2 regions of the Schlesneria sphaerica genome follow, and region 1 is predicted to be linked to the other one. Evidence: riboswitches for the same ligand, from Rfam matches in the RefSeq annotation. Region 1 holds a riboswitch; the other holds the start of a gene.
The links. A riboswitch is a leader RNA that binds a small molecule or an ion and turns the genes downstream of it on or off. The one in region 1 is predicted to bind cobalamin.
Positions count from the first base shown of each region.

Region 1 (4,214 bases):
ACGAATCTCCCCAGAGCATAGAGAGTGCCGCGTACGTGGTGTTGGCGACTTGGGCGCTCAGAATGGTCGCCCCCGTCGGCAGAGAAAAGTGGGGGAGATCTCTTAAGGCGCTCACATCCATCGGGTTGAAAGGAACTGGATCAAGAACGTTCGGAGAGACATCATCGTATCCGAATGCCACTCCGAATTGATTGGAACTGCTATCTCCGGGTGCGAAGACACTGAATTGATTCAGATACCCGCCATCGACTGTGTTGTGTTCGTTCGAGTATGCAAAACCATGCCAGAAACCGGATCCCCCTTGGTCCTGGAAGTTCGACAAAGTGACACCCGACGTCACGAAATCGGTCCGGATTTCAGGAGAATACCCGCCAGGCACGACCACTCCACCCGCATCAAACGGAGGCCCGTGAGAACCTGCGGAGAGCGGCAGATCCTGGAATGTGGCGACAATTTCTCCGCCGCTCACCGCGGACATCATTGCCGACACAATAGCGGCTGACAGCACCAATTTCGAAAAACACGCAGTCAATGACATCATAAACCCGACCTTTCAACCAAAACTTCGACGACGACGCTTCAAGGGCCACTGGACACACCGGTGCTGCACGCTGAGACAGAACAGACTCTCAGTGCAACACGAGAGCGATGAGGTTCAGACCAGGTCGTAATCGACGGACAAAAAACGCAGCGTCCGCATCGCGGACTTCTGCAGAAAAGCTCTCATAGGAATGCGACTTCGAGTCGTTTCCGTTGCCACCTCAGCGAAATGAACGGGCTGGAGGGGGCGGTCACAGCGACGTGCACAGCCTCAAAGAGAAGCTGTCGCAACACCACAGTGGTATCGCTGATTCGATACCACTTCTAAGAATTAGAGTAAGAATTTCTGAGGCGAATAATCGTTGCGATTAATAGTCGCCGACGATCTCTCCCCCCTTGTAGGATAGCAGAGCAGCAAAGACCTTGAGGTCAATCGTCTCGCTGATGAAACGGGCAGAGCCATCCCCCAGCAGAAAATTTGCTCCCCCGATGTGATAGCTATGAAATTCCTGACCGAAGTCGCAACCAATCCGCCCTAATGTGCTGCTACTGGCGGTCGTAACACAAGATTGCCATTTCGTCTGTGACGAAAGGCTATAGCGCGCGTTAATGGGGGCTGACTGGTCGAAGAAATTTTTGTGACCGGCCCAGATCCCGTGCAAAGCTTCAGGTGCTTCACCGACAAAGATGGTCTGCGTTAGTCCGTCAATAACATCTCTGGACGAAACGTTGTTTTGATAACCTGTGGAGACGACGGTAAACGGCCCGCGGGAATCATAAGAATTGCTTCCATAATTGTTCTGGGCCTGGCATCCGACCGGTTCGCCAAAGCAGCGAATTGCGCGTTCTCCGTAGTTAGCCCCGTAGTCACTCCGTCCAAATCGGACTCCAGGAAAATTGGCATTATCCCCTTGCAGCTTTCTTCGATCCGAAGAGCGACTGGAAGGACATAGATAAACGGGCAGGACCTCTTCGGCGACGGACCAGTTCTCTGGTTCCAGATAAAAACGGTTCATGTCCCATTCGTTGAACAGGGCTGCCTGATCCAGACAGGGAAGGATGGCGACGCCCCAACTGATCGTTCGAGTTCGGATCAGATTGACATTTTTGAGCTGGGCAGAAGAGGAAAACCCTGCTGCAAATCCGGCCTTGGGAAACATACTATAGATGTCATGGTAGTTATGGAGTGCGATCCCGATCTGCTTGAGATGGTTTCGACAGTCCATTCTGCGGGCCGCCTCACGCGCCTGTTGGACTGCGGGAAGCAGTAAGCCCATCAGGACAGAGATGACGGCAATGACGACCAGAAGTTCAATTAACGTAAAGGCGCGCCGGCGGAGGAAGAGAGATTGCATGTGAGGGTCTTTCTCGCCATGCAGCTTCGGCAGCGGAAAGACACGAGCGCAGCACCGTGCGCAAGGACATGCCTTCCAGGGACGCTTGAGGCCGGAGCATCACACATGGCGTCTCACCGGGCCGTATTCTGACTCACGAGTCGAACGAACCTCGAACGCCTTCCCATCAGCCTGAGCCGACAGTGGCACAATGTCCGAAGTTCTCCTCGTATACAGCGGCGGTCCCGTGCCGGGTTCTAACCGGCTTCCTGTCCTGATCGTTTCTGATCGGACGCCCAATGAGACGGGCCGATTCTAACTAACATTGACAGATTGGCAATCCCTGTGGGCTCCGAGAAAATCGCTATTCTGATGGAGATCTTTATTGGTCACCAAAAACTGATTTCGTCGTCCGGCGGTCACCACTCGAAGGGAAGCGAGGCCCCAGTGCTTGGTCGTCGAGCCCCATTGCAGGGCCTAAAGTGATCCTTGCCGCAGGCCTTGCCCATGACGCGATACCGATCGCAACAGGGTTCGCAGTTTACGGCTCACCTGAAACGAGGCTGACTTTGTAACTTCCCTCCGCCCTCGATCCGGATCTCCCTGTTACCGCAGAAACAAACGGTAGACGCGGTTATGAGTCTCGTCGATACAGGGGTAGCCGAGTGTCTGGACGAACTGCTGAAACAACGGTTGGTCCCGATCTGGAACCTGAATCCCGACCAGAATACGTCCATAGTCCGCACCCTGATTCCGGTAATGGAACAGGCTGATATTCCAATCGGGATGCATACAGGACAGAAACCGCATCAACGCCCCGGGCCGTTCGGGAAACTGAAAACGATACAGGCGTTCGTCAGTGGCGTTTCGGCTTCTCCCTCCCACCATATGCCTGACGTGTTCCTTGGACAGTTCATCATCGACCAGATCGATCGCATTGAATCCCGCCTCGATGAATGCGTCTGCGATGCTGGCGGCTTCCGCCCGGTCGGTCGTCACCAGGCCAACGAAGACATGGGCCTCACGATCATCCGAGATACGGTAGCTGAACTCAGTGACGCTTCGCTGTCCGATGACTTCACACATCCGTTTGAAGCTGCCTCGCTCTTCCGGGATCGAAACCGCAAACAACGCTTCTCGCGCTTCCCCTGCTTCTGCCCGTTCCGCCACAAAGCGCAGACGATCGAAGTTCATATTGGCGCCGCACGTAATCGCGACCAATGTCTTACCTGTCAGATTCCTCTTCGCGATGTACTGTTTCATCCCCGCAATACCGAGGGCTCCGGCCGGTTCCAGGACGCTTCGTGTATCTTCAAATGCGTCCTTAATCGCGGCACACACCGCATCGGTATCGACGGTGATGAAATCATCTACCAGTTCGGACGTCAGCCTGAAAGTTTCTTCTCCCACCAGTTTGACGGCAGTCCCATCAGAAAAGAGTCCCACATCCGGAAGCTGAATTCTCTTGCCCGCACGGACGGATTGAATCATGGCATCCGAGTCTGTCGTCTGCACTCCGATGATCTTGATCTCGGGCCTGACAGCCTTGATATAGGCGGCGACTCCTGAAATCAGCCCACCCCCCCCGATCGCCACAAAAACGGCATCAATGGCGTGCTGGTGCTGTCGTAGAATCTCCATCCCGATCGTTCCCTGTCCTGCAATCACTGCCGGGTCATCGAAGGGATGAACGAAGACCAGCCCCTCACTCAATTCAAGTTGAAGCGCATGCCCATATGCGTCGGAGTAACTGTCTCCATGCAGGACAACTTCACCCCCCAGTGCTCGGACCGCGTCGGACTTCAGTCGCGGCGTCGTCACAGGCATGACAATCGTCGCGCGGCACCCAAGTCGTCGCGCACTGAGGGCGACTCCTTGCGCGTGATTACCGGCCGACGCACAGACGACGCCTCGCGCCAGTTCGGCAGGCGTCAGGTTTGCCATCTTGTTGTACGCCCCCCGAAGTTTAAAACTGAAGACGGGCTGGGTGTCTTCCCGTTTCAGCCAGACCTGATTCTTCAATCGGGACGAAAGCCGCGATGCCAGTTCCAGCGGGGACTCGACAGCCACATCGTAGACACGCGCGGTTAAGATTCGCCGCAGATATTCGACCAGACTCGGATTCATGACGCCGCTTTCTTGGGCCCTCGGTTTCAAGGGACAGGGTTCCTTTTGGTTCAGACGGCGATCCTAACCGGGCGTCGCGTCCGAAGAACAGGGATACCCCGCTTTCGCCCATCCCTGTGTCGCAGTCGCTTCCGGACCACGCAGCTTTGTGACGAAATCACCCTTTGCAGAAGTCCTTCGACAGCGACAGATCTGCATCCTCTGCCAGTGCTA
Region 1 is NZ_CP172346.1:6,970,634-6,974,847, reverse strand. Features, by position in the region: gene ACGY09_RS24950 (DUF4465 domain-containing protein) at 1-541, opposite strand, end outside; gene ACGY09_RS24945 (DUF1559 domain-containing protein) at 909-1,895, opposite strand; cobalamin riboswitch at 1,997-2,189, opposite strand; gene ilvA (threonine ammonia-lyase, biosynthetic) at 2,481-4,001, opposite strand.

Region 2 (4,214 bases), 930 kb from region 1:
TGTCTGCGGACCAGCGTTCTTCTTCTTCACGACGATGCGTCATCATTCCCGAAGGCTTGGCAACGACGACAACGTGCGGGTCCAGGAAGAGGATCTCTACGTCACTCGGTCTGGGAGTCGCCACGGGACGAGAACTCAGCGCGACGACATCGTGTAATTTGAGTCGACGAGCCTCTTCAAGACAAAGAACCCCGTTGACGGACACGTGTGATTTTGCCAGTTGCTGCCGCAGCCTCGACCACGACTCCCCCGGAACAGCAGCCCGCAAAACGGCAAGCACCGTTTTGCCAACGAGATCTTCGGTGACTGTAAACTGGATGGAGTCTGGCATAGAGACGAAACTGTTCGATGAAAAGCCAGGGTCCAGCGATCGAAATCCCGACGCTGGACCCAAGAGGAATTGACGTTCGGCCGATGAAACTAGATCGACTGCACCGGCTGAAGCGGTTCGAGAGTGTCCCTCGATGGCTCGCTACCCAGCATCGTTCGGTCTGCCAGTGGGCTGAACAGAACGGCTGAATAGAAGAGGGTACTCAACAGCGAGTATTTCACATAAGGGAGAGCGGCTACGTAACAGGCCATTAATCCGGCTGCCGTGTGCGGAGGTGTGGTCTGTGTGTAGAAGTAAGCAAAGTTCGTTACGACATAGAACAGGACCTCGGCGAAGACACCCTGGCGGACAGCCGAGGCAACGCGAGAAAGGCCGGTCTGGCGATTGAGGCCCGCGCCCATTACGACAGCAATGACATTGCACAGGTAAGCACACCAGCGATCGCTGGGGAACGCCCATGAAAATTGACCTGTGGCAGCCCAGATGGCCAGATCACTTCCGAGGAGTGCGAGCAGGGGCAGGCCGAAGCGGGAGCGGCGGTCATTCATATACGCCCCCGAATAGAGGCATACGGCCATCAAGGGCGAAAAATTCCACGGATAGAAAAAAGCATTGGAATCCGTCTTGATGTCGTACGAAGTCAGGACGTACGGCACCACTCGCAGAACGATCGTAAACGCGACAAGTCCCAATAGAAATTTCATTCGTGGTTGCATCTCGTACCCTTCAATTGATGTTCATCGCCGCGGAAGAAATGAGGTCATTCCATTTCCGCGAATAGAGTGTAAGCAGGACAGCAAACTTTCGCGAGCGAAGTTTTGTGTGAATGCCCGAAAATCATTCGAGCGGATCAGGCAGCGGTCCATCCTGAGTTAACGGGCACTTGTGGAGCGGACATCTCGGGCGTGATTGACTGGTCTGTAACATTTCCAATGGCCCGACAGCTCGCCACGCACGGCATTGGTCACAGTACAGCCCGGGGATCAGCGTCGGCTCTCCAGTTTCTGGATTGTACTCCGGTGAAGCTCTGGCTCGCAGCAGGAATGCCTCACCTGTTTTTGTATCGACATAGACAAATTCTTGCAGTTGATCATCGGGGATGATGGACGAACTGGAAAAAAGCCGGGCAAAGTAAATGGCTCCGCCAGCGAGCAGCACCAGAGCTGTGCCTATATAAACCCGCTTGTCTGGCAAGATAATCCTCCTGATCGGAACGCCGGTGATCGCTTTATGTAACAAGTCTTCATTTCGCGCTTATTCGCGATCATAAAGCTCATCACGCTTGAGCGGGTCCGACAGGTTTCCGTCGCTGATGTATCCAATACGCTTGGCGTCCATCTTATTGGCTTGAGCTGCGGACATGAAATTCGTGCCAGGAACCTGAACCAGAAAATGACGGCTCCGCGATTCAACGTGCCCATCGAGAAATGCCACATTGGCCGAGTCGGAATGACGGAAGTGCGTCGTCGGAAAGTTCTGGCTGGGAGGTTCCAGTAGCCAGATTTCCTGAAGATTCAGGGCGTAATCGATTTGAGCAGTGTCAGCGAAGACAGCGGTCTGAGTCATCTGCTGGACGTCGCGCAACTGCCGGAAGTCCGCACCAACTGTGTAATTCGGGTAGTTCGAGAAATCATACTTGGTGCCGTAGCCAAGGTATCGACCGTTGTATCCATATCCGGACGAGATCCGGCCGAACCGTGTTGAATCGACCTGCGTATCTCCAAAGTCGGGGCACTGGAATGTGGCGTAACTGGTTTCTGTGTAAGGTGCGAGCGGTCCTTTGGTGAAGTCGAGTTGCTTACGCGGGTCTGGCTCGTCGTAGTTGACATTGCCGAACCAGAAGCGGGCCTGGCCAAGGCTGGGGTAAGCCGCTGCGTTCGCAATGAATCTCGCGTCATCAATGCGATAGCACGGAAGGACGCCTGCATAGGTTTCCGTATAATTATGTAATGCTAACGCGAGTTGCTTGAGGTTGTTCTTGCATTGGGTCCGTCGGGCCGCTTCTCGCGCCTGTTGAACGGCTGGAAGCAGAAGCGCAATCAGCACTGCAATGATGGCGATGACAACGAGCAGTTCAATCAGCGTGAATGCGGGTCGAATTCGGTTGCGGGCTGTCAGGCGGGTAAGGTGAGTGGTTCCCGGGAGTGAGGAACCCGGCGTCGTGCGCACTGTGTGCGTGCGGTCTGTCATGACAATTCTCCGTTGTCGAGAAGTAATCGCCAAGAGATCCACGGCAAGCGTGACGACTGCTGTCTCAACGCGCACCCTCTGACCCGGAACGGAGCGGGGAAATTGCGTAGAATGCCCCTAGGATGTGGGGCCAGGAGTCAACGTTTTCGTTCGCCGCGAACTCGTTGGTATTCGAACGGACATCTGGGCAGGTCTTCTGGCTACCGGATCTTACTACTGACCGCGCCTTCCCAAGCGAGTGGCTCAGTGGCGGTTGCGGAGTTCGTCCCCGGATACAGCGGCGGGACCGCGACGGATTCTCACCGTCTTCCCTATTCTTCTGTAAACACGTGTTTACAGACACCCATGTCTGGCCGGAAATCCTATCGCGTAGAGCGGCAATTGCAACTGTAAAATCGACACATGGTCGATGCTGGCGCCATTCACAGGCCTGCCGTCAACACGTCAGTCATAGATGAGCCTGAAGCCGTTTGACCAAGCCTCAGAGGCTGTTCTCATTTACACGAAAGGGAGCGTTGCGGGACAAACCGGCATCTTCGTTCGGCTGTCATTAAACAATGAAGCCTTTGCCTCACTCGAATGGCCCAGGGGAAGTCGGCCCGACAGCAATGCGACGTCCTTACACCCCGTTATTGCCAGGGTTGACGAACCGCAGCAGCTTCCGTCCCCAACTGTTAAGATGCTTGTAACAAAACCAACCTACGATACACGAAATCACTTCGATTCTCGTCTCTACAAGGATGCGAAAAGCGATCCGCCCGCTGATGGGGCACGGCATATTGACCAAAACCGATGGAGCGTAGCCCGTGAAATGGGCAATTGCAAAGCTTTCTTTCCGCTTTCTGAGCAGGAAACTTGAGCACCGCAGGAGCGCAAGGTCGAGTGATCAGGCAAGCGGGCATCACGTTCGGGTCAGGGCATCTTGGTGTTATTTTTTGGTCGACGAACTTTTCTCCCCTTTGTAGTGGGGATCCTTGGCCCAGTATCCTGGCCCACGGGTTCCATCCTTGCGTTGGCGTCCGCGCACCCACTTGTATCCCGGTCCGGGAGGATCCGGGCGTTCTTCTTCTTTTGCAGTGGGAACGGGGAGTGCGGGGCTCGCCGTCCCTTTGTCGCTGCTGACAACAGGAGGAGGACTGACCGACTTCCCGGCCAGGAAGCCAAGAGTCAGGCCCAACAGAAAGCCAGTGATAAAGGCGATGGCGACAATGACCAGTTTTGTGATTTCGGGAAGTGACTGCCAGATTCCCAGCGGACCACTCGTTTGGGTTCCTGATCCCGACGAGTTTCCGCCTCGCATTCTCTCGAGACAGACGTCGCAGGCAATCGGATCGAGTTGCGTCACCGACAGAAGTTCTTCCGTGCCGCATTCCGGGCATTTCCAACTTCGTTTGCCAGCGGCTGATGAAGACATGGCTCTCCCAAGCGATAAAACAGGCGTAACCGTCAATCAAATTCGTGTTCAGCGAGTATTCCAGCGTCAGGGCCCGGCTGAACCGCGTCGTGCGGTCAAACGGGTTTCGAAGCTGATAGGACCGGCTCATTCCCGCAAGGCGTAACAGACGTTCAACTCAGTCGATACCTCGATGGACACGCTTCGTCAATTGGCTCTCCTTTCATTGAAAAACTCTCTCATCGATCATCGGCAGATTACGCCGGGCGAATCGGAAAAAGAGCAGGAAAGCACATCTTT
Region 2 is NZ_CP172346.1:736,024-740,237, reverse strand. Features, by position in the region: gene ACGY09_RS02680 (RluA family pseudouridine synthase) at 1-331, opposite strand, end outside; gene ACGY09_RS02675 (DUF6580 family putative transport protein) at 421-1,035, opposite strand; gene ACGY09_RS02670 (hypothetical protein) at 1,169-1,525, opposite strand; gene ACGY09_RS02665 (DUF1559 domain-containing protein) at 1,586-2,521, opposite strand; cobalamin riboswitch at 2,690-2,883, opposite strand; gene ACGY09_RS02660 (hypothetical protein) at 3,450-3,935, opposite strand.
Region 2: linked by a shared signal. The riboswitch ahead of ACGY09_RS02665 (DUF1559 domain-containing protein) and the one ahead of ACGY09_RS24945 (DUF1559 domain-containing protein) in region 1 are both predicted to bind cobalamin.